3 regions of the Ochrobactrum sp. SFR4 genome follow, and region 3 is predicted to be linked to each of the others. Evidence: predicted binding sites of a transcription regulator. Region 3 holds the regulator's gene; each other region holds the start of a gene.
The links. The regulator LexA, encoded in region 3, represses DNA repair genes until DNA is damaged. The targets are predictions, from matches to a motif close to TGTTCNNNNTGTGTTCNG.
Positions count from the first base shown of each region.

Region 1: the regulator LexA is predicted to act here: its motif matches at 5,359-5,376, upstream of HBA93_RS02590 (cytoplasmic protein).
Region 2: the regulator LexA is predicted to act here: its motif matches at 5,427-5,444, upstream of HBA93_RS06930 (DNA recombination protein RmuC).

Region 1 is NZ_JAAPBB010000002.1:75,490-83,144, reverse strand. Features, by position in the region: gene HBA93_RS02620 (peptidoglycan-binding domain-containing protein) at 1-306, opposite strand, end outside; gene HBA93_RS02615 (sensor histidine kinase) at 281-2,338, opposite strand; gene HBA93_RS02610 (DUF5330 domain-containing protein) at 2,767-3,183, shown strand; gene HBA93_RS02605 (SufE family protein) at 3,387-3,818, shown strand; gene HBA93_RS02600 (DUF6456 domain-containing protein) at 3,901-4,707, opposite strand; gene HBA93_RS02595 (helix-turn-helix domain-containing protein) at 4,704-4,994, opposite strand; gene HBA93_RS02590 (cytoplasmic protein) at 5,534-5,812, shown strand; gene HBA93_RS02585 (Ros/MucR family transcriptional regulator) at 5,900-6,328, opposite strand; gene msrB (peptide-methionine (R)-S-oxide reductase MsrB) at 7,131-7,550, shown strand; gene HBA93_RS02575 (S9 family peptidase) at 7,598-7,655, shown strand, end outside.
Region 2 is NZ_JAAPBB010000004.1:209,734-217,388, forward strand. Features, by position in the region: gene HBA93_RS06895 (hypothetical protein) at 11-226, opposite strand; gene dapE (succinyl-diaminopimelate desuccinylase) at 641-1,828, shown strand; gene HBA93_RS06905 (hypothetical protein) at 1,899-2,504, shown strand; gene truA (tRNA pseudouridine(38-40) synthase TruA) at 2,499-3,254, opposite strand; gene HBA93_RS06915 (GNAT family N-acetyltransferase) at 3,255-3,782, opposite strand; gene fmt (methionyl-tRNA formyltransferase) at 3,779-4,714, opposite strand; gene def (peptide deformylase) at 4,764-5,297, opposite strand; gene HBA93_RS06930 (DNA recombination protein RmuC) at 5,476-6,702, shown strand; gene HBA93_RS06935 (Rdx family protein) at 7,051-7,302, opposite strand; gene lepA (translation elongation factor 4) at 7,373-7,655, opposite strand, start outside.
Region 3 is NZ_JAAPBB010000003.1:93,743-101,397, forward strand. Features, by position in the region: gene gltX (glutamate--tRNA ligase) at 1-1,111, opposite strand, end outside; gene HBA93_RS04570 (ComEC/Rec2 family competence protein) at 1,369-3,912, shown strand; gene lexA (transcriptional repressor LexA) at 4,131-4,853, opposite strand; gene HBA93_RS04580 (molybdopterin molybdotransferase MoeA) at 5,060-6,280, opposite strand; gene moaC (cyclic pyranopterin monophosphate synthase MoaC) at 6,314-6,790, opposite strand; gene trpC (indole-3-glycerol phosphate synthase TrpC) at 6,794-7,591, opposite strand; gene trpD (anthranilate phosphoribosyltransferase) at 7,593-7,655, opposite strand, start outside.

The DNA of each region.
Region 1 (7,655 bases), on a different contig from region 3:
CACGGGTTCCTGCGCAGCCACATTGCCTGTCAGCCTGCGTGCTGCTTCGCTATTGTCTTTTGCGACGGCACGAAAAACCTGCTCCGGCCGTGTTTTAAAGAAGACACCATCATGCGCCTGCGGCTGATACCAGATCGCATTGCTGGCAACAAAACCAAGCGTCACCAGAAATGCGGTTGCACCACCGGCTACCACAGGATTGCGCGCGACTATATCACCGGCAGCCAATGCCATGCGTGACACGCCGGTCAGGCATGCATCAAAAAAACGTCTGCCAAAACTACGCCGTTTTGCGTTTTTGCGCATGGAAGTCCCCTTGCGTTTCGTACCGCTGCGGCTCTGTTTTTCCGTCATAACTACTTTCTGCCTGACTATATTCAGTCTGTTCGGCCTGAAGATTAATAATTGCTGTTTTCACCTGCTCAAGAGCGCTGCGAATATCGGTTGAAACTGTATTTGTCTGCATCCGGTCAGCCTGCTGCATAGGATGCGATGATGCCTGATTTGCGGCCGTGCCTGCAACCAATCCGGCCTTATCCACAACCTGCTGTGCTGTTTGCGGCAACCTGATTGAAACTGTTGTGCCCTGGCCCTTGCGGCTGTGAATATTCATCTCACCCTGATGAAGACTGACAAGACCTTTGACCAGATAAAGTCCGAGGCCTGAGCCTTCCTGCATACGGGTCTGTGCATTATTGATCTGGGTAAATGGCTGGCACAGACGTTCAATCTCATGCGCTTCCAGCCCAACACCCGTATCAGAAACGGAGATAACCAGACTACGCTCAGCGCCTGCATAGCCGCGCTTTGTCTCATCTGGCATCACATCAATGGTTACGCAACCGCCGCGATCCGTGAATTTAATGGCGTTGGACACCAGATTAATCAAAATCTGACGAATTGCACGGCGATCAGCAATCATATCCGTCACATCCGGATGAATGCGGTCACAGAGAATAACGCCCTTTTTCTCGGCCATCGGCATAAGCATGGAACTGCACATTGTTACGCTGTCCTGCACAGAAAAGCGTTCATGCTGAACCGGATACTGGCCGGCCTCAAGGCGTGAAGTTTCCAGAATACCGTTGACAACTTCCAGCAGATGATTGCCGGACTTGCGGATCAGGTCAATATATTCGCGCTGCTTGTCGCTCTGCAAAGGTCCGGCCACATCATGCAACAGCAGATCAGAGAAACCGATGATCGAATTCAGCGGCGTGCGCAACTCATGACTGACGGCACCGAGCAAACGTCCGCGTGAGGTTTCCAGATTCTCAATGGTCGTATTCTGCTGAACGATATGCTGCTGCGTATCCTGTGCCTGTGCAAGATTGCGCGCAACAATCAGGAAACCGGCATCCTGCTCATTCTGAGCCGTGCTTTTTGCCTGACCTTCCATTTCAAATATATTGAAATAGATTTTAGGCTGTTCGTTTTTATTGCCTTGAGCAGGTTCCACGCAACGCAGACGAATCTCTGTTTTGCCACCGAGTTTCATCGGTGAATTGCCATGCTTCAGGCCATTCAGAAATGCAAGATATTGAACGCGGTCAGCCACATGCACACGGTCAAGAAGCAATGTGCCGGTCAGGACTGCACGATCAACACCAAATTGCTCAATACAACGATCCGACAAAGTACGGATATGACCGTCCTGATCAAGACGGATAACCAGAGCATCCAGCGCTGTTTCCAGATCGCTGTCCGCATTATGAGCAGATGCTGTATTCTGCCGGACTGCTGCAACTGGCAGCGCCAAACGCATCACCCGCAGCAAAATTGCGCCGACATAGATGAACAGGAAAGTCGTTGAGACACCAGCCGGCAGCATCAGCTGTGTGTTGATACCTTTAGTCAGGGATGTTGCCATCAGGACAACAGTGATCAAACCACCGGCAACAGCCGCTGCACGATGGCGCGTTACCAGCCAGATCTCAAGCGGCAATGCCAGAACCATCGCCCAGACCAGACCATTCTCCGCACCTGCAAACAGAGCGGTAAAAGCCAGTACTGCGCTATAGAATGACAAAGCAACAAGACCCGTCAGGCTGTTGCGGATACCAAATGCCTGCGCTGCCAGCAAAAGAACGGATATGCCGGTAAAAGACAGAGCGGTAAACAACAATGCGTTGAGCGAAGCGGTCGGGAAAATACTGTAAAAAGCCATTGCCAGAAAAAGCGGAAACAACAGCAATGCGCAGCGCAAATCAAATGCTGAAAAATGGTCGGACTTACGGGATTGAACAGCGGTAACAGAAGCATGGAATTCCGCATTTTCCTGCGTCAACAGGTGATGATCCGCAACGGTATTATGCATACCGCCTTTAATCATTTTCATTGTTTTCGCATAAATGCCGTACACGCAGCATACTCACTCTGACACAATCTCACTTCAACTGTCTCATTTCACCGGAGTGAAAAAACAGTCACCGAACAGTGACAGAATGGACGCCCAGACTTTAAGGAATAGATAAAACGGCGGAGCGTGATGCCCGTGAAAGCCTTTTTTCCGCGAAAAAGGAGCAGCTTTTGCCCCTATGGTAAACGGAATATTTCCGGCTCCTCCGCATGGCAAGACAATCTTAAAAACATTTTATCAGAATCTTCAGAAATATGTCTCATGCTTTAACCATTGTTTCTCGCTTGCCTGAAAACCTTGAGATGAAACAGACTAAACAACTGATAATTATATGAATAATTTAAACTTATATATTTATCACGCTCAGCAACCCGACAGGACCGTGCAAACAGGCAGGAATAAAGATCATGAGATTTCTGCTTAAATGCATTTTCTGGTTGGGGGGCGTTTTTCTGCTGATGCCCGGACTGACAGGCAAGTCAACAGACATACAGCCACCACGAGCGCCACAGGCACAAACGCAACAAAACCATCCGTCTTCAGAGCACCAGCAACAGGCTCCGTCCTCTGCCAGTCCCGATCTCGTGGAGCAATGGCTGCAGGCCGGTAAAACCCTGCAAGAAATCAGCACATTTTGTGAGCGTAATCCCGCTCTTTGTATTGCCGGAAAAGCAGCGGTTCAGCAAAGTGGTGAACAGGCATTAATCCGCGCGAAAGAGGTTTTATCCGGTAGCGCTCCGCAAAACAACCAACCACCCGTTCCGCCAGTAACAGAGCAGGCACCTGCGTTCAAAATTCCTGTTCCTGCGCAGCGTCCCGGATAGAACATAATTTAAAGTGTTAGAGCGAGTTTTGTGCGCCCAATGGGGTGACCGGCGCTCTGGTTATTGCGATCGTCAGAACCGGAACTTTCCAATTGCCATAAAAATGGTCTATAAGCCGCGCCAAGTGTATATTTATCTGCATGCCTTGAGCGGAACGAATTTTCGTTTTTGCGCGGCATGCTTCAGTTAATGCGGAGAGACCTATGACAAATTCAAAGATCAGCACGATTGCGTCGGACTTTGAGTTTCTTGACGACTGGGAAGACCGCTATCGCTATGTGATTGAACTGGGACGCGATTTACAGCCCTATCCGGAAGAAGCCCGCGATGCGGATCATAAAGTTCCGGGCTGTGTCAGTCAGGTCTGGCTGCTGACCAGAAAAGGTCAGGGTACCGATCCGGTTATGGAATTCTTAGGCGATTCCGATGCGCATATTGTCCGCGGTCTGGTTGCGATCCTGCTTGCCCTTTATTCCGGCGAAACTGCATCTTCCATTCTGAAAATTGATGCAGAAAATGTGCTTAAAAGCCTGGGCCTTGATGAACATCTGACACCACAGCGTTCCAACGGCTTGCGCTCCATGGTGCAGCGTGTGCGCAATGACGCACAAAGCGCCCTGCAAAACGCCGCCTGATATTTCCCGTCATGCATTATGCTAAAACATGCGCACCGGTTTCATCGATGCGCATGTTCTGTTTTGAACTTGCAACAAATAACTAAAGTGAAGGCCGGTAATCCGGTGTTCCCCAGTGATAGGTTACTGGTAAAGCTCCCCCTTCCGGCAGTCGCCCTGCATTATAATGGCGGTGCAAAATGCTGAGTGCTGTTTTCAGCATCATTTTTCCTGAACGCGCCGGCCATGAACGCTCACGTTCCACCAATTCCAACCCTTTGAGAAAACAACATATATCCAGCAATATACCGGATAATTCCGGCCCTACGGCAATGAGCGCCTTATTCACCCGATCCCGGCAATCCAGTGCGTTATCACTCAATTCGGCTGCGCCTCCCCGTTCTCCCCTGACACGTCCGGCGACACTCGCATCCCAATTGGCAGAAATCCGTGGCATCATATTTCCGCGCGTAAAATCGGCTCTCAACCGCTCTCCGGCATGAAATTCGTCATCACTCAGAAAACGCCGGCCTGTCTGCTTATTCTTCCGGTAAAGCATAGCCAACGGGGACTCGGCATTATTGACGGAACGAGACCGGATGTTTTCACCTGCCGTCTGTACAACAGGTTCCTGAGACTGTTTCGCTTCAACGGCTTTCTTCAGCTTCTTCAGCAGATCCCGTCCTGTAAGTTCCAGGGTGATTTTATCTCGTGTTGCTTTTACCAACCCGCCTTTCAGCAATTGCTGCAACACCGGTTCGTCACAAGCAATTGTACCGCCCTCCTCACCGCTCAATAACCGGCACCCTTCCTCTCCTTCCAGCCTTGCCGGTGACCGCAGCAAAAATCTGAGTAACCGCAAAGCAGAATATTGATCTGTCGGGGATAATGCAGTGATGGTTTTGCTCATTCGCCTGCACTCCCGCACGGATAAAGCGCCCGAATGAGATATTCAAACGAACTGACATTGCGATCAAATTTCTCATTTTCCCGCATGTCCTCAATCAAATGGCAGGCATGTTTAACCGTGGTTCTTTCACGGCAAAATGCATAGGCCACTTCAGACATAGAAAGGCCGAACATCGTATGTGCGATATACATGCCGAATTGCCGGATTCTGGCGACATGACAAGTGCCCCGTTGCGGGCTACGCAAATCTTGCAGGGACACCTGAAAAAACACGGACAACAGCGTCATTAATGCTCCGCACAAATTCCAGGCGCGCACTTGCCGCTCCCTGCTTGTCAGCTGGCCTTTAACACTGCTGTTTCTTTGCATAAGGTCAGCCAGATACAACGCATTCTCTGTCATGCGTTTGTTACTAATACTATTCTGTCTGCAATGCGCTTCCTGTCCGCCGGATAAATAATGCAAGCGCGATAGTTCCGGCAAATTATGCAAGACACCAAGTGAATCCGTGTGAGCGGATAAAAAATCTGAAAAATTGTTCAACATATGCCCTCCGCAGACGACATATCAATAATATAAAAACCTTATACGAAGATAAAACTGAGATTTAAAATATAAATATATAATTCAATTCAAACAACAAATATTAAAAAAGAACATATAAACAAAGATAAGCCATTAAATACAAATGTTTTATTAAACAATAAATTTTAATTATAGAAATAATACTCAAACAACAAATACTACATTTTAATTTTAATCATATCTGCTTATCCCCCACCGGCAGTAAAACATCATAATTCCCGTCATAAAAACGGGGATTAACAATGTCAGCCACACTGCAACAGGAAAAACAATTATTTCTGGAAAATCGTAAAGAAGATGCACTTCAGGCAGCACAATCATTTGCTCTGCAAATGAGCTGCGGCATCGACTTGCAGCAAGCCTTAAATGCTCCAGCCGAAAAAAGAGCAAATATTGCAGCAAAACTATCGCGGCTCATCAAAAGAGAGCGGCTAAAAGGTCTCAACAAGCATTGGAGTTACGATCTCAACCGTCACATTGCTCTAAAACAAGCTCAAACCCGCCTGCTGCAACTGCTTTAATAATAACGGACAAGTTCTCATAAAAAAACAACGGCACTTTCGTGCCGTTGTTTATTTCTTGATCTCTTTGCAGAGATGCAGGCCGGATCAGGCAGCTTTACGCTTACGACCAAGTCCCATTTTCTTGGCAAGCTGCGAACGGGCTGCAGCATAGTTCGGCGCAACCATCGGATAGTTAGGATCCAGATCCCATTTCTCACGATATTGTTCCGGTGTCAGATTATAATGGGTCATCAGGTGACGCTTCAGCGATTTAAACTTCTTACCGTCTTCAAGGCAGATAATATAATCGTCGTGAACTGATTTCTTAGGGCTGATTGCCGGTTTAGGCTTTTCAACCACGGCAACCACTTCTTCACGAACACCTGAACGGGCAAATGCTGCATGAACATCAGCGATCAATGCAGGCACTTCACCGGCACGTATAGAGTTATTGCTGACATAAGCGGCAACAACATCAGCTGTAAGACTGAGCAGCAGTTCGTCAGCAGAAACCACAGTCTCTGGATGTTCCATTATACTTCCTTTACCTATAAATATTGCTGACTGGAAACTCTCTGAAAATACATGAGAATTCTATCCATTCACCAATCAACCAGTTTAACCTTAGCTTGCCACCCGCAATCATCTTCTCATATCTGTAAAATTTGTAAAATGTCAATTTATTTCACAATTTTGTTAAGTGATGCTGCAATTTTTGACTAAATAATTAAATTTCAACACTCAAAATCACGAGAATTAATATCTGCAAACCTGTCGAAAACAGAAAACTATTTCTCTTCTCGCCTGAAGATAATCAATCTGAGCCTGCTATACACGTAGTACAATGTAAAAACATGCCTCTGAAACTATCTCCAGCAAACAAATTCACCTCAAACGTGAAATTTCGCCTCTCGAAACAAACTACAGTAAAACTCAGCAAACACTACGATATGAAGCAATTTTGCGGATATTTGCTATTCTATCAAAAAAACCTGTATTTCTATATTAAGTCATTTTTCTGGCAATTCATGACAACAGATATTTTATACAACGATTTTTTCAAAAAAATCTGCTTTTGTAAGATTATCCGCTGCACAAACAGGTCAAACGCCTGTGCAGTTTCATATTATGCCTTTGAAAATACACAGTTGTATATTCACCTTTTAAAAAGCGGTTAATATCCCCATATATTGGAAAAATGACTATTCTGAACACGGACAGGCCTGAGTAAACCAGATCAGACCTGCTCTTCTGACCTGCCTCTTTGAATAACGCACATTCGGTGCAACAACGCATTATACTTTCCGAATGTACACTGAACCGCCGGAGAACCACCATGTCTGAGAAAAACATGCCCCAACGCCCGCTTAAAGTTCAGAAAACAGATGCCGAATGGCGTGAACAGCTCACACCGGAGCAATATAAAATCACGCGCCAGCACGGCACAGAACGTGCATTTTCCAGTCCTGATTTTGACCTCAAACTCCACGGCACTTATCACTGTATCTGCTGTGACCGTCTGCTCTATAATTCAGAAGATAAATTCAATTCAGGAACAGGCTGGCCGAGCTTCGTCCGTCCGGCTGAGCCGGAAGCTGTCAATGCCTTTGAGGATCATTCCTATGGTATGAACCGTACAGAAATACGCTGCGCCGATTGTGATGCACATCTCGGCCATGTATTTCCTGACGGCCCTGCACCAACCGGACTGCGATTTTGCATGAATGGCACAGCATTATATTTTACTGAAGCCTGACAGCCTCAGGTTTTGCATCTTATTTTGGCAACAATACCGGAAACAGTATGAACCAGCATTCATTCCCTAAGCACAACGCCCCAGCAACTGAGAAGAAGGCGTTCA
Region 2 (7,655 bases), on a different contig from region 3:
TACGGGCTAATCAATTGTTATAGCTGGACGGTGCATTATCACCGAAGCCGTGTGCGGAACCGTCAGTAAAGGTTTCAGCCTGCGTGCTTTTCACAGTTGAAGTGGTAATCACAGGTGTCTTGTCATTGCTGTACAGATCATCAGGAATACCCGCATTAGGGTTTTCAGCAAAAGCTGCTCCGGCAGAAAGAGCAAGTGCAGCAACAGTCAAAGCAATCTTTTTCATTTTCATATTCCTTGTTCAATTTATGTGAACGTGCTTGGGAGATGCGCCGTTCCGATGACCCTGAGATAGGAGCCATTGTTTAAGATTTCAACTCACATAAATTTTACGAGCAAATAAAAATTCTGACACAATCTTTCCTTGAAAAAACAATGAACACGCATCAGTTCAATAAAATCAATATCTTATTGAGTTTTAAATTGGGGTGTTCTTTCAATATTAGCTGCATCGTTCTCTAAACAGAGACATTCCGTTCGTTGTATCGTTCCTAATTAATGAACAATAACAGTTTTATCACAATATTATTACTGCCTGTTACAGTGCTGTTTTTGGAATTATATACCGGCAAATCACAGCGTGACTCATCAAAGATAGATTCCAGATGCACCGGCTTGCGGCATCTGCTAAGCCTTGTGCATGATGACCACATTTGATCCCGCTGAAAATCTCGCCGCTCTTATCCGCTGCCCGTCAGTTACACCGGCAGAAGGCGGAGCTCTCACAACGCTTCAGGCAATGCTGGAGCCGCTTGGCTTTAAAATTGAGCGTCCTGTTTTCACCGAAGACGGCACGCCGGATATAGAAAATCTCTATGCCCGCCTCAAAGGGACAGGCCCGCATCTGATGTTTGCCGGTCATACCGATGTCGTGCCGACCGGCGATCTTTCACTCTGGAAACATCCGCCTTTTGCCGCCGTTATTGATAATGGCGAACTCTATGGCCGCGGTGCAGTAGACATGAAGGGCGGAATAGCCTGTTTTGTTGCCGCAACCGCACGCTATCTGAAAAAATTCCCGGATAGCAAACCGAATATTTCCTTCCTGATTACCGGCGACGAAGAAGGCCCCGCAATCAACGGCACCGACAAATTGCTGCATTGGGCAAAATCCAAAGGTGAAAACTGGGATGCCTCACTGGTTGGGGAGCCAACCAACCCTGACCGTCTGGGCGAAACAATCAAAATCGGCCGCCGTGGCTCTGTTACCGGAACCGTCACTGTCCACGGCACACAAGGGCACGTGGCCTATCCGCATAATGCGGATAATCCGGTACGCGGTATTATGGCGTTACTGAACAGCCTGCTGATACCGGCCTATGATAAGGGTACAGAGAATTTTCAGGCCACAAATCTGGAAATCACCTCGATTGATGTCGGCAATCCGGCAACCAATGTTATTCCGGCAAAAGCGGTCGCCTCGTTCAATATCCGCTTCAATGACACATGGACAGCCGATACTCTGCAAGAAGAAGTTACACGTCGCCTGAGCGATGCGGCACAGGACAATCCGTTCCGGCAGGATAAATCCGTACCGCTGCACTATGAGTTACAGTGGAGTGAACGCCCGAGCCATGTATTTCTGACCCGCAATGACAAGCTGATTGACTCTCTTAACGGTGCGATCAAAGCGGTAACCGGAAAACAGGCTACGCTTTCCACATCCGGCGGCACATCCGATGCCCGCTTCATCAAGGATTATTGTCCTGTGGTGGAATTTGGTCTTGTCGGCCAGACCATGCATATGGCCAATGAGCGGACATCACTGCAAGACCTTGAAAATCTCACCGCAATTTACGAAAAATTCCTTGAGGGTTTTTTCGCCTGAGTCATTTTACTTCGGGTGCCTGTCCTGAAAACACAGGCACCTCTTTCGTCGTCACTTATACAGGTTGCCCATGCCCAGTTTTGAAGAGATTCAGTATTATTTCTCCGCAGTCTGGCGCACCATGACCGGCCATCCGGAAGCATTGAATGATCTGAATACGGATGCAGACGGTTTCTGGCGGTCTTTTTATGCAATCCTGATTTCTCTGCCGCCAATGCTGATCGGCTGGGTTGAAATCGCTGCCCGTCTTACCGAAGGAACAGAAAGCGGCGACGCTACAGCATTGCGCCTTATCAATACGGTCAAGCTCGGCGCCATTGACATGATTGTCTGGTTGTTGCCGCTGCTCATCATCGGCTTTCTCAGCCGCAGCCTTGGCCTTGAGCGTCGTTTTTCCACCTATGTGGTCGCTACAAACTGGACAACCGCGTTATTTGCCTGGATTTATGCCCCGCTCTCATTCCTCAACCTGCTGCTGCCGGATTTGTCTCCGGTCTTCGCAGGTATCGGTTTCGGGCTGTTTCTGGCGACATTGGTGCTGAGCTACAGGCTCACCCGCGCAGCATTGCAAAGACCACATAGTTTCGCCGCACCATTTTTCATTTCTGTGGTGCTGGGCAGTATTATGCTGACAATCATACTGCAAAATCTGGCAGGTTTTATACCTGCTCTATAAAATCAGCGGATAATCCGCACCAATCATATAGAGGCCGTGGGCAGGTGCCACGACACCGCAGGCTTTGCGGTCACGCGCTTCCAGTGCCGCCACCAGATCGTCATTGGTCCAGCGGCCTGTCCCCACTTCAGAAATACTGCCAACCAGAGACCGCACCTGATTATGCAGAAAAGACCGTGCAGATGCCCGCACCTCAATCAACTCGCCATGGCGCTGAACATCCAGAAGATCAAGCGTTTTAACAGGGCTTTTGGACTGGCATTGTGTTGAGCGGAATGTCGTAAAATCATGCAAACCGACAAGCAATTGTGCGGCTTCCTGCATGGCATCCGTATCGAGCTTTTTCGCCACCCACCAGGCTCGGCTGGCTTCCAGCGCCAAAGGTGTGCGACGGTTGATAATACGGTAAATATAATGCCGTCCCAACGCGCTGAAGCGCGCATCAAAACGATCCGGCACTTTTTCAACATTCAGCAGGAAGACACCGTCTTTAGCCAGCGCCAGATAAGCATTAACCGCATCACGGACTTTGGAGGCCGCCCAGTCTTTTGTCAGATCGACATGTGCGGTCTGCTGAAAAGCATGGACACCGGCATCGGTGCGCCCTGCCGCACCGAGAGAATTGCTGTCGCCACAAAACTTGAAAATAGCGGACTCGATAGCGCCTTGCACACTCGGCGCATTATCCTGCCGCTGCCATCCGGCATAGGATGAACCATCATATTCAACTGTCAGGCGATAACGCGGCACTCAACTCTCTCCGAATGCAGAAGCATAAATCAATTTGCCCTGTATGGTCGTACAAGGCTTGCTCTCTGTGAGATATTTCAATTGCAAATATTGTGCAGGATAAAGACTTTCAAGCTGCGCAGCATCCGCAACATCATAGCCAAAGCGGCCATAATATGCAGGCTCGCCCAAAACAATACTCAGCCTCTCGCCCTGCTGCACCAGCAAGCGATGTGCCTCTTCGATCAGCGCATGGCCAATTCCTGCCCGTTGATGCGCAGGTAGTACCGCCAGCGGTGCCAATGCCACAGCGGCAAGACGATCGTGATCTTGCTCAATCCATAAACGGGAAAACAGAATATGCCCGATGATTGTGCCTTCCGCTTCGGCGACCAGTTCCAGTACAATATCCTCGTCTGAAACCAGCTTGCGTACCAATGCAACTTCATCAGTCCCGTCAAAAGCAGCGGCAATCACGTCGTCAATCTTTGAGCGATCCAGCTCGCTGACAGGGCGAATATCTAGCTGTTTGACGGGAGAATGGCTCATGGCAAAATCGTACCGCGGCTCAGTTTAACGCCATTGCAGAATTCTGCAGCGTTGACAGCCTTGCCACCGGCTTTCTGCACCAGCGTCAGCGCAACCGCACCCTCACCACAGGCAATTACCAGCTGGCCGTCCAGCACTTCACCGGCTTTGCCTGCACCATCAGCGATCACCGAGCGCAGTACTTTGATGCGCTCGAGTTGACCATTGATTTCCATCTCGCACCAGGCACCCGGAAACGGGCTCAAACCACGGATACAGTTATGTACGGCCTGTGCAGGTTGCGACCAGTCGATACGCGCCTCAGATTTTTCAATCTTGGAGGCATAGGTCACGCCATCTTCTGACTGCGGGTTGAGCTTCAGACTGTCACGCTCCAGTGCAGCCATAGCACGTACCATCAGATCGGCACCCGTAATACTCAGACGATCATGCAACTCGCCGCAAGTCATATTCGGGGTAATGGTGATTTTCTCAACCATGGCGACAGGGCCGGTATCCAGCCCCTCATCCATTTTCATAATCATCATACCGGTCTCGGCATCACCAGCCATAATCGCACGCTGAATTGGCGCCGCACCACGCCAGCGCGGTAACAGAGACGCATGACCATTATAGCAACCAAGTACAGGTGCTTCGAGAATGGCCTTTGGCAGCAACATGCCATAGGCCACAACAACCGCAACATCCGCATTGAGATCACGGAAAATCTGCTGTTCTTCTTCGCCTTTCAGGCTTTTCGGCGTGAAAACAGGAATACCGAATTCTTCGGCCTTTTCATGCACCGGCGATTTTGTCAGTTCCAGTCCACGCCGACCAGCCGGACGCGGCGGCTGGCTGTAAACAGCCACAATTTCATAGCCCTGTCCGATCAGCGCTGTCATCACCGGAACAGAAAATTCCGGCGTGCCCATAAACACAATACGTAATGACATAGACTATCCTACCTACACTCTCTGACCTGGCCGTAATTCAGCCTGTATTTCAGATTTTTTTACCCGAAGCCGGCACATGGGTCTTGGCCAGTTTTTTGAATTTCTTGATCACCATATCCCGCTTGAGCTTGGAAATATGGTCGATAAAAAGTACGCCATCCAGATGGTCAATCTCATGCTGCAGACAGGTAGCCATCAGGCCTTCAGCTTTGATTTCCCGCGGTTTGCCATCCAGATCCTGATAGGTCACGCGCACAGTCGCAGGGCGTTCCACTTCCGCATAATAATCAGGGATCGAGAGGCAACCCTCTTCATAGCTGCTCGGCTCATCCGAGCGCTCAACAATCACCGGATTGATAAAAACATGCGGCGCAGGGGCATCGCCCTCTTTCGCCAGATCGATCACCACCATACGGATCGGTTCAGCCACCTGAATTGCAGCCAGACCAATACCCGGCGCATCATACATCGTGGCAAACATATCATCAGAAAATTTACGCAAATCCGCATCGAAACGCTCAACGGGTTTGGAAACCTGACGCAATACCGGATCAGGAATAAAAATAATCGGCTTAATGGTCATCACATTGATCCGGTGTTGCAAATGATTGAAAATATCTGACACCCGCGCAGGCAGGCACAATCGGAATGATGTTCGATCTAATCTCTCAGCACTCCGCCGTCAATAAATTACATGAGATGAACAAAAATTTGTTCACGTTTTATTCCTATATTTACCGCGAATCGTGTAATCTTTATCTATGGAAACATTATCTGCTTCAGAAATACCGGCATCCTTTGCGGGTGTACTCGGCCTCAGCCCCGCCCAGTTTTTGCTGGCGGCGGGCGGTTTTGTACTGCTCATCCTCCTCCTGCTGTTCTGGCTCTCCGGCCGCAGCAGCAGAGCCATGCTGCATGCACAATTCCAGTCAGAAGAGCGGGCACGCGAGGCAGAAATGCAAATGCAGTCGATCCTGAAAAGTCAGGCAGAAATGCAGGGCCGGATGCAGACGATGGCAGAGCTTTTCGGCTCGCGGCAGGCAGAACTCAACAAATCCATCCGCGACCGGCTGGACGGCATGACCAGTCATCTTGGCCGCAGCATCAATGAACAGACCCGTTCAACTCATGAAAATCTGAGCAAGTTGCAGGAGCGGCTGGCGGTGATTGATACTGCCCAGAACAATATCCAGTCTCTCGCCGGTCAGGTTGTGCAATTGCAGGCCACCCTAGCCAATAAGCAAACGCGGGGCGCTTTCGGCCAGTCGCGGATGGAAGCAATTATTGCCGACGGCCTGCCAATGGGTGCCTATGAGTTTCAGGCTACACTCTCCAATGGCATGCGCCCTGATTGTCTTGTGCGGATGCCTAATGGCACAGCCTCACTGGTGGTCGATGCCAAATTCCCGCTGGAAAGCTGGAATGCATTAAAAGCCTCGGAAACACCGGAAGCCAAGCGTCATTATGAGCAGCTTTTTCGCCGCAATATGGAGGTACATATCCGTGACATTGCCGCCAAATATTTCATCAGCGGTGAGACACAGGATACGGCCTTTCTGTTTGTACCGTCAGAATCGATCTTTGCGGAAATTCACGAGAATTTTGAAGTCATTATCCAGCGGGCTCACCGCTCACGGGTGGTTATTGTCTCACCTTCCCTGCTGATGCTCTCCATTCAGGTCATCCAGTCGGTACTCAAAGATGCACGGATGCGGGAACAGGCCCATCTCATTCAGGGAGAGGTTGTGCGGCTGATGGATGATGTATCGCGCCTTGATGAGCGTGTGCGCAAATTACAAACCCATTTCTCACAGGCCAGCCGCGACATTGACGATATTCTGATCTCATCCTCCAAAGTCACCCGTCGCAGTGCAAAGATTGAGGCATTGGAACTGGGCGATAATCCGGATAATCACGAACAGAAAAAAGCGCCGCAGCAACAATCCTTGCCACAGAATGGCAGTGCTCCGGCACCGCGCTTTTTATAGGAAACAATTTGACGGAATCTATCTCTGAGAACGGGATTATAGGCCTTTGCAAAACGTGGCTAAAATCCTGTTCAAGGCACAACAGAGCCTTATTTTAGGCCGTAAAATTAACCATTTAAGCTATCTGCGCCGCAATAAATAAAGACGAAACCAGCAATCCGCGTCTATGCAGCTCATATATATCCGCACAAAAACCGGACAGCCGCAGCGGAATCTCCGTATTAAATTATGGCCGCAACACTTTGCCCGATAAATAAGAAAGCCGGACACACACTGCATCCGGCTTTTATTTTACAATAAAAATCAGCTTGCTACGTCTTTATATATCATACAAAGACCAGAGCCTGATCAGCCCTTCATTGTCTCACGAATACGGGCAACCAGCGCATCGGTTTCCGGAAAGCCGTTTTCAGCTTTACGATCCCATACCACCTGCTCATTCAGACGAATGATGTAATTGCCGTCGCCGCCCGGAATAAGCGCGATCTCACCGACTTCATCACCGAATGCCTGCAACAATTCCTGAGCCGCCCATGCAGCACGGAGCATCCAGTTACACTGGATACAATATTCAATGGTAATACGTGGCTTAGCAGTCATATCGAAATATCCTATATTTAATTAAAACAAACCCGCCGGAAGGCGGGTCTGCTCGAAGTCTCTGAAGTGATTATTCATCACCCATTTTAAGCGCCTGAATGAAGGCTTCCTGCGGAATTTCCACCTTACCGAACTGACGCATGCGCTTCTTACCTTCCTTCTGTTTTTCCAGAAGTTTGCGCTTACGCGAAACGTCACCACCGTAACATTTCGCCGTCACGTCCTTGCGCAGAGCCGAGATCGTCTCACGCGCAACAATACGTCCGCCAATTGCCGCCTGAATCGGAATTTTGAACATATGCTGCGGGATCAGGTCTTTGAGCTTTTCACACAGCACGCGGCCACGTTTTTCA
Region 3 (7,655 bases):
CGTCAGCCAGCTCTACCAGTGTTTTTGCACGATCTTTAAGACCCGGCATTGCTGCAACAAGCTGTGCACGACGTTCATCGGTCAGCAGAGCCTGCAGTTCCGCACCGCCTTCAATATAAGGCAGAACATCGATCAGCGCTTTGGTAAGCGTTTCTGAATCACTGGCGCGGATATGATGACCGTTAATGGCTTCCAGTTTCTGGAAATCGAAACGAGATGCGCCTTTGTTGATGTCTTTGGTATCAAACCATTCAATCATCTGCTCGATGGTCATGATTTCATCATCACCATGGCTCCAGCCGAGACGAACCAGATAGTTGCACAGTGCTTCAGGCAGATAGCCCATTGCACGATAGGCCTCAACGCCAAGCGCACCGTGGCGCTTGGAGAGCTTGGCACCATCCGCACCATGGATCAGCGGGATATGGGACATTTTAGGCACATCCCAGCCCATTGCCTGATAAATAACTGTCTGGCGGGCAGCATTGGTCAGATGGTCATCACCACGGATAATATGGGTAACGCCCATATCATGATCGTCGACCACAACCGCATGCATATAGGTTGGCGCGCCGTCGGAACGCAGAATGATGAAATCATCCAGATCTTTGTTCGGGAAACGGACTTCACCCTGCACATCATCCATCACAACAGTTTCGCCTGTCTGAGGCGCTTTAATGCGGATAACCGGCTTCACACCTGCCGGTGCTTCCGACGGATCACGGTCACGCCAGCGGCCGTCATAACGCGGCGGGCGACCTTCAGCACGCGCCAGCTCACGCATCGCATCCAGTTCTTCCGGTGAGGCATAGCAATAATAGGCTTTACCGGCCTTCACCAGTTCTTCAGCAACTTCGCGGTGGCGCGGTGCGCGTTCCCACTGGGAGATAGCATCGCCGTCCCATGTCAGGCCGAGCCATGTCAGGCCTTCAAGAATAGCGGCCGTTGCGGCCTCGGTGGAGCGCTCGCGGTCGGTATCCTCAATGCGCAGCAGCATCTTGCCGCCGGTATGTTTGGAATAAAGCCAGTTAAACAACGCTGTACGTGCGCCGCCGATATGCAGATAGCCGGTCGGGGAAGGCGCAAAGCGGGTAATAACGGGTGATGACATCGGTCGCTCCGTATCTGCGGTAAAGTTACAGGATCTTACGCTTATATCCGAATATATCGCCTAAAGAATGTAACTGACCGCCTCTCGATTTCTTGTGCTGTTCATGTAGCATAGGCAGCACAACGTGCAAGACTTGATGCAAAAATCAAAGCAGAGAACCGGTGTTTAACGCCGCTCAATGCAAGATTCCTGCGTGAAATAGGCTGTTTTGGACGTATAATTGTGCAGCTGTCAGGTGCGGGGGCAATTCAGACAGCATGGCGAATGGTTATGACGGTGAATGTAGTCATCAGGCAGGCAAGACTGAGTCCCGTTATGATGATGACGGGGCGCAGACAAGTGCTGCCCGCAACACTTATTCTCGCAGGCTGACAGTTGAGCAAACCATGCTTGGTTTTGCTCCTGTGCCAGATTCGGAGATTATTCCCGATGATGGTGCTGTTTATAGCGGACGAAAGCGGGCACTGATTATCCGGCTAAATCTGCGGGAATATTGGCAGCGTTTTCTGGATGATATCTGTGATGCTCTGCTGTTTGAATATGAACGCGGAACGGTTTTCCTGTTACTGGCCGTTGCGAGTGGTGCAGGGGCGGTTCATTATTTTTCCCTGAGGGCTGAACCATACTGGATAGAGCTGTTTGTACCGGCATTCTTGTTGATCTGGCTGTTGTTTTTGCTGCGTGATACGCTGATCAGGCGTGTCAGCCTTGTGCTGATATTAGCCTTTATGACTGGTATGCTGGCTGCGAAATGGGAGACGCAGCGCTATGCAACGCAAATGCTTGGCAGTTCTGTGTCAACCACTTTGACAGCGCGGATTGTCTCGCTCGAACAGGAGGCTGAAGACAATGGCAAAGCCGGACGCTGGCGTATTGTTGCCGATGTGCTGACAACGGAAAAACCGCATCTGCGCTATGCGCCGCAGCGATTGCGGCTCTCTGCACGTGATTTACCTGCGCAGGCTGAAACCGGTTCTGTTCTGAAAGGGGCGGTGCGATTGCGTCCCCATGGCGGGCCGGTGCGTTCCGAGCAATATGATTTCGCATTTCATGGATATTTTCGCGGCATTGGCGGTAATGGCTTCTATCTCGGTGTACCGAAACTGGTTGATGGTGAATTTGCCGGTGATGCAGTGTCAAAGAGCTGGACTGCGTCCGTTGAGGCATTGACCGGTCAGTTGCGGGCGATGATAGGCGGGCGGATTATGCAGGCACTGTCCGGTGAAGAAGGGGCGGTGGCCGCAGCGCTGATCTCCGGCCAGCGGGCAGGGATCAGCGAGATAACCAATGAGGCGCTGCGCATTGCAGGGCTGGCGCATATTCTCTCAATTTCCGGCCTGCATCTGGCGCTGGCAGCGGGTATAGTCATGGTAAGCCTGCGAGGTATTGCCGGACTGCTCCCATCTTTAGCGCTCTATTATCCGGTGAAGAAAGCCGCCGCACTGATTTCACTGTTTTCCTCCGGTTTCTATCTGGCTTTATCCGGTGCTGATGTGGCGGCACAGCGTAGTTTTATCATGCTGGCCGTGATGCTTTGTGCCGTGATTTTAGATCGCAAAGCTCTGACCTTGCGTAATCTGGCGATTGCAGCGCTGTTTAGTATTCTTGTGACACCGCATGAAATCTTGGGGCCGAGTTTTCAGATGTCCTATTCTGCAACCGGTGCGCTGATTGCAGGTTTTGCGTGGTGGAAATTACGCAAGAGACAAAACAACGAACGAGTGACGCGACAGACGGGATTGGGGAGCAAGCTCAGGCTTTGGCTGGGCGGAGTTGCGGGGACATCACTCTTGGCCGGCATCGCCAGCGGGCTTTTTGCAGCCTTTCACTTTAACAATATGGCACCGCTTGGAATGCTGGGAAATGCACTGGCATTGCCGGTGATCTCGGTGCTGATCATGCCTTTTGCGGTTCTGTCACTATTGATGATGCCATTGGGGCTTGAATGGCTGCCTTTACAGGTAATGGGCAAAGGCATTGAACTGGTCAAATGGATTGCCCATTTTGTTGCCGGACTTTCCCCTGATCTGATACCCGGTCTGTTACCCGTGCCTGTAGTGTTGTTATGGACGGCTGCTCTGCTTACAGCAATGATCCTCAACAGTCATTTGCGGCTGATATCGTTGTTTTTTTTCATGGCTGGCGGGATCGTGCTGAGTATGAATACTTTGCCGGATATTATTATCTCGGAAGATGCCAGACTGGTTGCTGTGCGTCAGAATAATATTCTCTATGTGAACCGCCAGCGACCAGCTGCGTTCACAACTGATAACTGGCGCAAGGCCTATAGAATTCATGAGATTAAAACGCCTGATAAGAGCAGTGCGGCACATTCCGGAGGTTTTGTCTGTGAGGATGGGTTATGCAGTTTTGATCTGCAAAACGAGCAGGTGCTGGCTTATGCCGAAAACCGGCCTGCTGCAGATATCGCCTGTAATATCGGTGACATTATCGTTCTCGCTTATGCGGGAAACCTATCGTGCCCTGACATAAATGAAAGTCGCATTACACCGGCAGTAACGCGAAAAGAACCAGTTATAATCACCCGCCAGCAACTGGCATTACGAGGTGTGGCGGAGATTTATCTGAAACCGGATAGTCGTAGTAATACAGACATAGCGCAAATTCATACTTCAGATATGTTGCAAAGCTCTGTTTCCGGAATGCGGATACATCAAGCTGGTTCAGCATACCAGCCGGAACAGGATTCGGTCGTGTTTGCAGTGGGAGAGCCGCAACGACCTTGGCATGGCTATCGTCTCTGGTCCCGTGCTGCCCGCAATCTGGAAGATCCGAAATAGGACTGTCACGCCTGTTCAATGAGTGCCGCAATTATGAGTGCATAGTTGTGGTACAAAGATGCACTAAAATATGTAATTTACAGAGTGCGATCTGTATCGCTCTGTTGGTCAGAACACTGTCAAAATGACCTGTCATGTTTCATTCAAAAATGAAATATCTGTAATCAATCGTCTGAAGTCGAAAACCGGCGGTTGGCCGGTTTTCGCTCCGATGCATATTAGTAGCGGCGTACCAGACCAACCAGCTTACCCTGAACACGCACACGGTCAGGACCAAAAATACGGGTTTCATAAGCAGGGTTCGCAGCTTCAAGCGCAACAGATGCGCCTTTGCGGCGGAAGCGTTTCAGTGTCGCTTCTTCATCATCGACCAGAGCCACAACAATTTCACCGGCATTGGCGGTATCACCACGGCGGATAATCACTGTATCGCCATCGAGAATACCGGCTTCGATCATCGAGTCACCTTTGACTTCCAGCGCATAATGCTCACCGCTGCCAAGCATTTCCGGCGGCAGGGTAATCATATGGGTTTGTGATTGAATGGCGGAAATCGGTACACCGGCTGCAATACGTCCCATCACCGGAACACTGATACCGGCAGGTGCTTCCGATTCTGTCGCAGGCGCGGCTTTTTTAGGCAGTTCGGTGACATTCTTTTTGCTGAGATCGCCTTCAATGACACTTGGTGAGAATTTCTTCTGGCTGTTGAGACCCGGCGCAATCGAGTCCGGCAAACGCACAACTTCAAGCGCACGCGCTCTGTTTGGCAGACGGCGGATAAAACCGCGTTCTTCCAGAGCTGTAATCAGACGGTGAATACCGGATTTGGAAGCGAGATTGAGCGCCTCTTTCATCTCGTCAAACGAAGGGGGAATGCCGCTTTCCTTCAGGCGGTCATGGATAAACAGCAATAATTCATGTTGTTTACGCGTCAGCATTATACGCTCCCAAAGCCTTTATATTATCTGCCGGTTACTAAAATTATGGTGGCAGATAATGAAGTCGTGCAGACTAAACGCATAACCGCATGCACGGGGCGCGGTAGCGAGAATCAATTTTTAAAACAAACCCAGAACGAACACTATATGTTCCAGTATTGTTCTGCAAGGCTTTAAAAGTGATTAATCCGATTGTTTAAAGAATTTCAGCGTATCATCAGGATCTGACAGCGATCACCGGCTTTGGCTGCTTCCGCAAAAGGCTCACGGATCAGCAGAGCATCCGCGCAGGTAATGACGGTCAGCATGGAGGAATCCTGCACCGGCAGAGGCGTTGCCAGTAACTCACCGTCGCTGTTGCGGGTCAGAGTTGCACGGGCGTAATCACGGCGGTTACCATTGGCGGCCATGTCCTGTGCCAGTCTGGCGCCGGCAATATATGTGGTCGCGGCTTTACCTGCCAGACGCGCAACCAGAGGTGCCAGAAACACATAGGAGCAGACGAGGCTGGAGACCGGATTGCCGGGAAGTCCAAGAACGAGCAGGGGCGCTTTGCCTTCGCGATCCAGCTGGCCGAACATGAGTGGCTTACCCGGACGCATGGCGATTTTGTAAAAGCCGAGTTCAACGCCGCAATTGGTCAGTGCCTTATGCACCAGATCATGATCACCGACAGATGCGCCGCCCAGCGTAATCAGAATATCGGCCTCCGAAGCAGCGACATTACGAATGGATTGCTCGATAAGGGCCAAATCATCCGGCACAATACCAAGATCATCTGCCGTGCCGCCATTGCGCCGTACAATTTCTGCGACACCATAACTGTTGGAGCTGACGATCTGATCTGCCGCAGGAACAGTGCCTGCAGGTACAAGCTCATTACCTGTAGCAAGAATAGCTGTTTTAGGGCGTTTATAGACCTGCAATTGCGCATGGCCGGACGCTGCCGCTAAAGAGAGCGATGCCGGATCAAGCAGATGACCGGTTTGCAGCAAGCATTCACCGTCTTTAAAATCCAGCCCGCTGAACCGGATATGACGGCTTTTGCTCACATCCCGTAACAGTGTAACCAGATTACCTTCCTGCTGCGTGTCTTCCTGAATGACAATCGTGTCGGCACCGGCAGGCATTGGCGCACCGGTAAAAATACGCACAGCCTCACCGGATTTGAGCATGCCGTCAAAGCCTTTGCCTGCAGCAGATTCGCCGATGACTTTCAATATAACGGGCAGCTGCTCGGCATCGGCAAAGCGTATGGCATAACCGTCCATGGCCGAGGCATCAAAAGGCGGTTGATTGAATGAGGCAAAAATCGAAGTGGCGAGAACACGATCACCGGCTTCATGCAGGGCGACGTGCTCATGGCCGGAAGGCATTTTATCCGCCAGCAAAAGCCGCAAAGCCTCATCAACCGGTAATAATGCCATGAAACCTACCCCGTAAAAAATAAGAGCGATATGCTAAGAACGCTGCCAGTCGCCGGATTTACCGCCGGTTTTGCTGTCGACGGCTATATTGCCTATGACCATGCCTTTATCGGCAGCTTTTGCCATATCATAAATCGTCAGGCAGGCGACGGAGACAGCCGTGAGTGCCTCCATTTCCACGCCGGTTTTGCCGGTCAGTTTGACTGTCGCACTAACCCGCAAGCCAGGCAGTGCCTCATCCGGCTCGATATCAACCGAGACTTTGCTCAGCATCAATGGATGGCAAAGCGGAATCAGATCAGAGGTCTTTTTTGCAGCCATAATACCGGCAAGACGGGCGGTGCCGATAACATCGCCTTTGGCGGCATTGCCGGAAAGGATCAGCTCAAGCGTCTGCTTTTGCATCGTGACACAGCCCGATGCGGTCGCAATGCGCACAGTGTCGGTCTTGTCACCGACATCGACCATATTCGCAGCGCCGCTTTCATCGAGATGTGTCAGCTTGCTCATAACTTACTCTTTGCCGGTCAGGAGTTTGCGGGTTGCTCTGGCCACATCCTGCTGGCGCATTAGGCTTTCACCGATCAGGAAGGTGGAGATGCCGGATTTCTGCAAACGCAGGCAATCATCATGCGTGAAGATACCGCTTTCACCAACCAGAAGACGGTCATCCGGCACCATGGCTGCCAGACGTTCAGATACTGCGAGATCGACTTCGAAAGTGCGTAAATTACGGTTGTTGATGCCGAGCAGACGCGAGGACAGTTTGAGAGCCCGTTCCATTTCAGCTTCATCATGCACTTCGATCAATGCATCCATGCCGAGTGAAAAGGCTGTGTCTTCCAGCTCTTTAGCCAGTTCATCATCAACACTTGCCATGATAATGAGAATGCAATCTGCACCCCAATGACGTGCCTCATAGACCTGATAAGGATCAAACAGAAAGTCCTTGCGCAGGGCAGGAAGGGAACAGGCCGCGCGTGCCTGTTGCAGGAATTCCGGTGCACCCTGAAAACTTGGTGTATCTGTCAGAACTGAAAGACAGGCCGCACCACCATCTTCATAGGCTTTTGCCAATGCAGGCGGATCAAAATCCGGACGGATCAGACCTTTGGACGGGCTGGCTTTTTTGATTTCCGCAATCAGACCGAAAGAACCGGCAGCCTGCTTTGCTTCCAGTGCTTTAAGGAAGCCACGGGCAGGTGACTGATCGGCAGCAGCTTTTTTCACGTCTGCCAATGGCAAACGTGATTTGGCTTCTGCAATTTCAACAAGCTTATAAGCTTCGATCTTTTTGAGGATATCGGTCATTTCATTCACTTGTCTTGCTGTTCGATACAGCAATCAGCTGATCGAGTTTGGCTTTTGCCGCGCC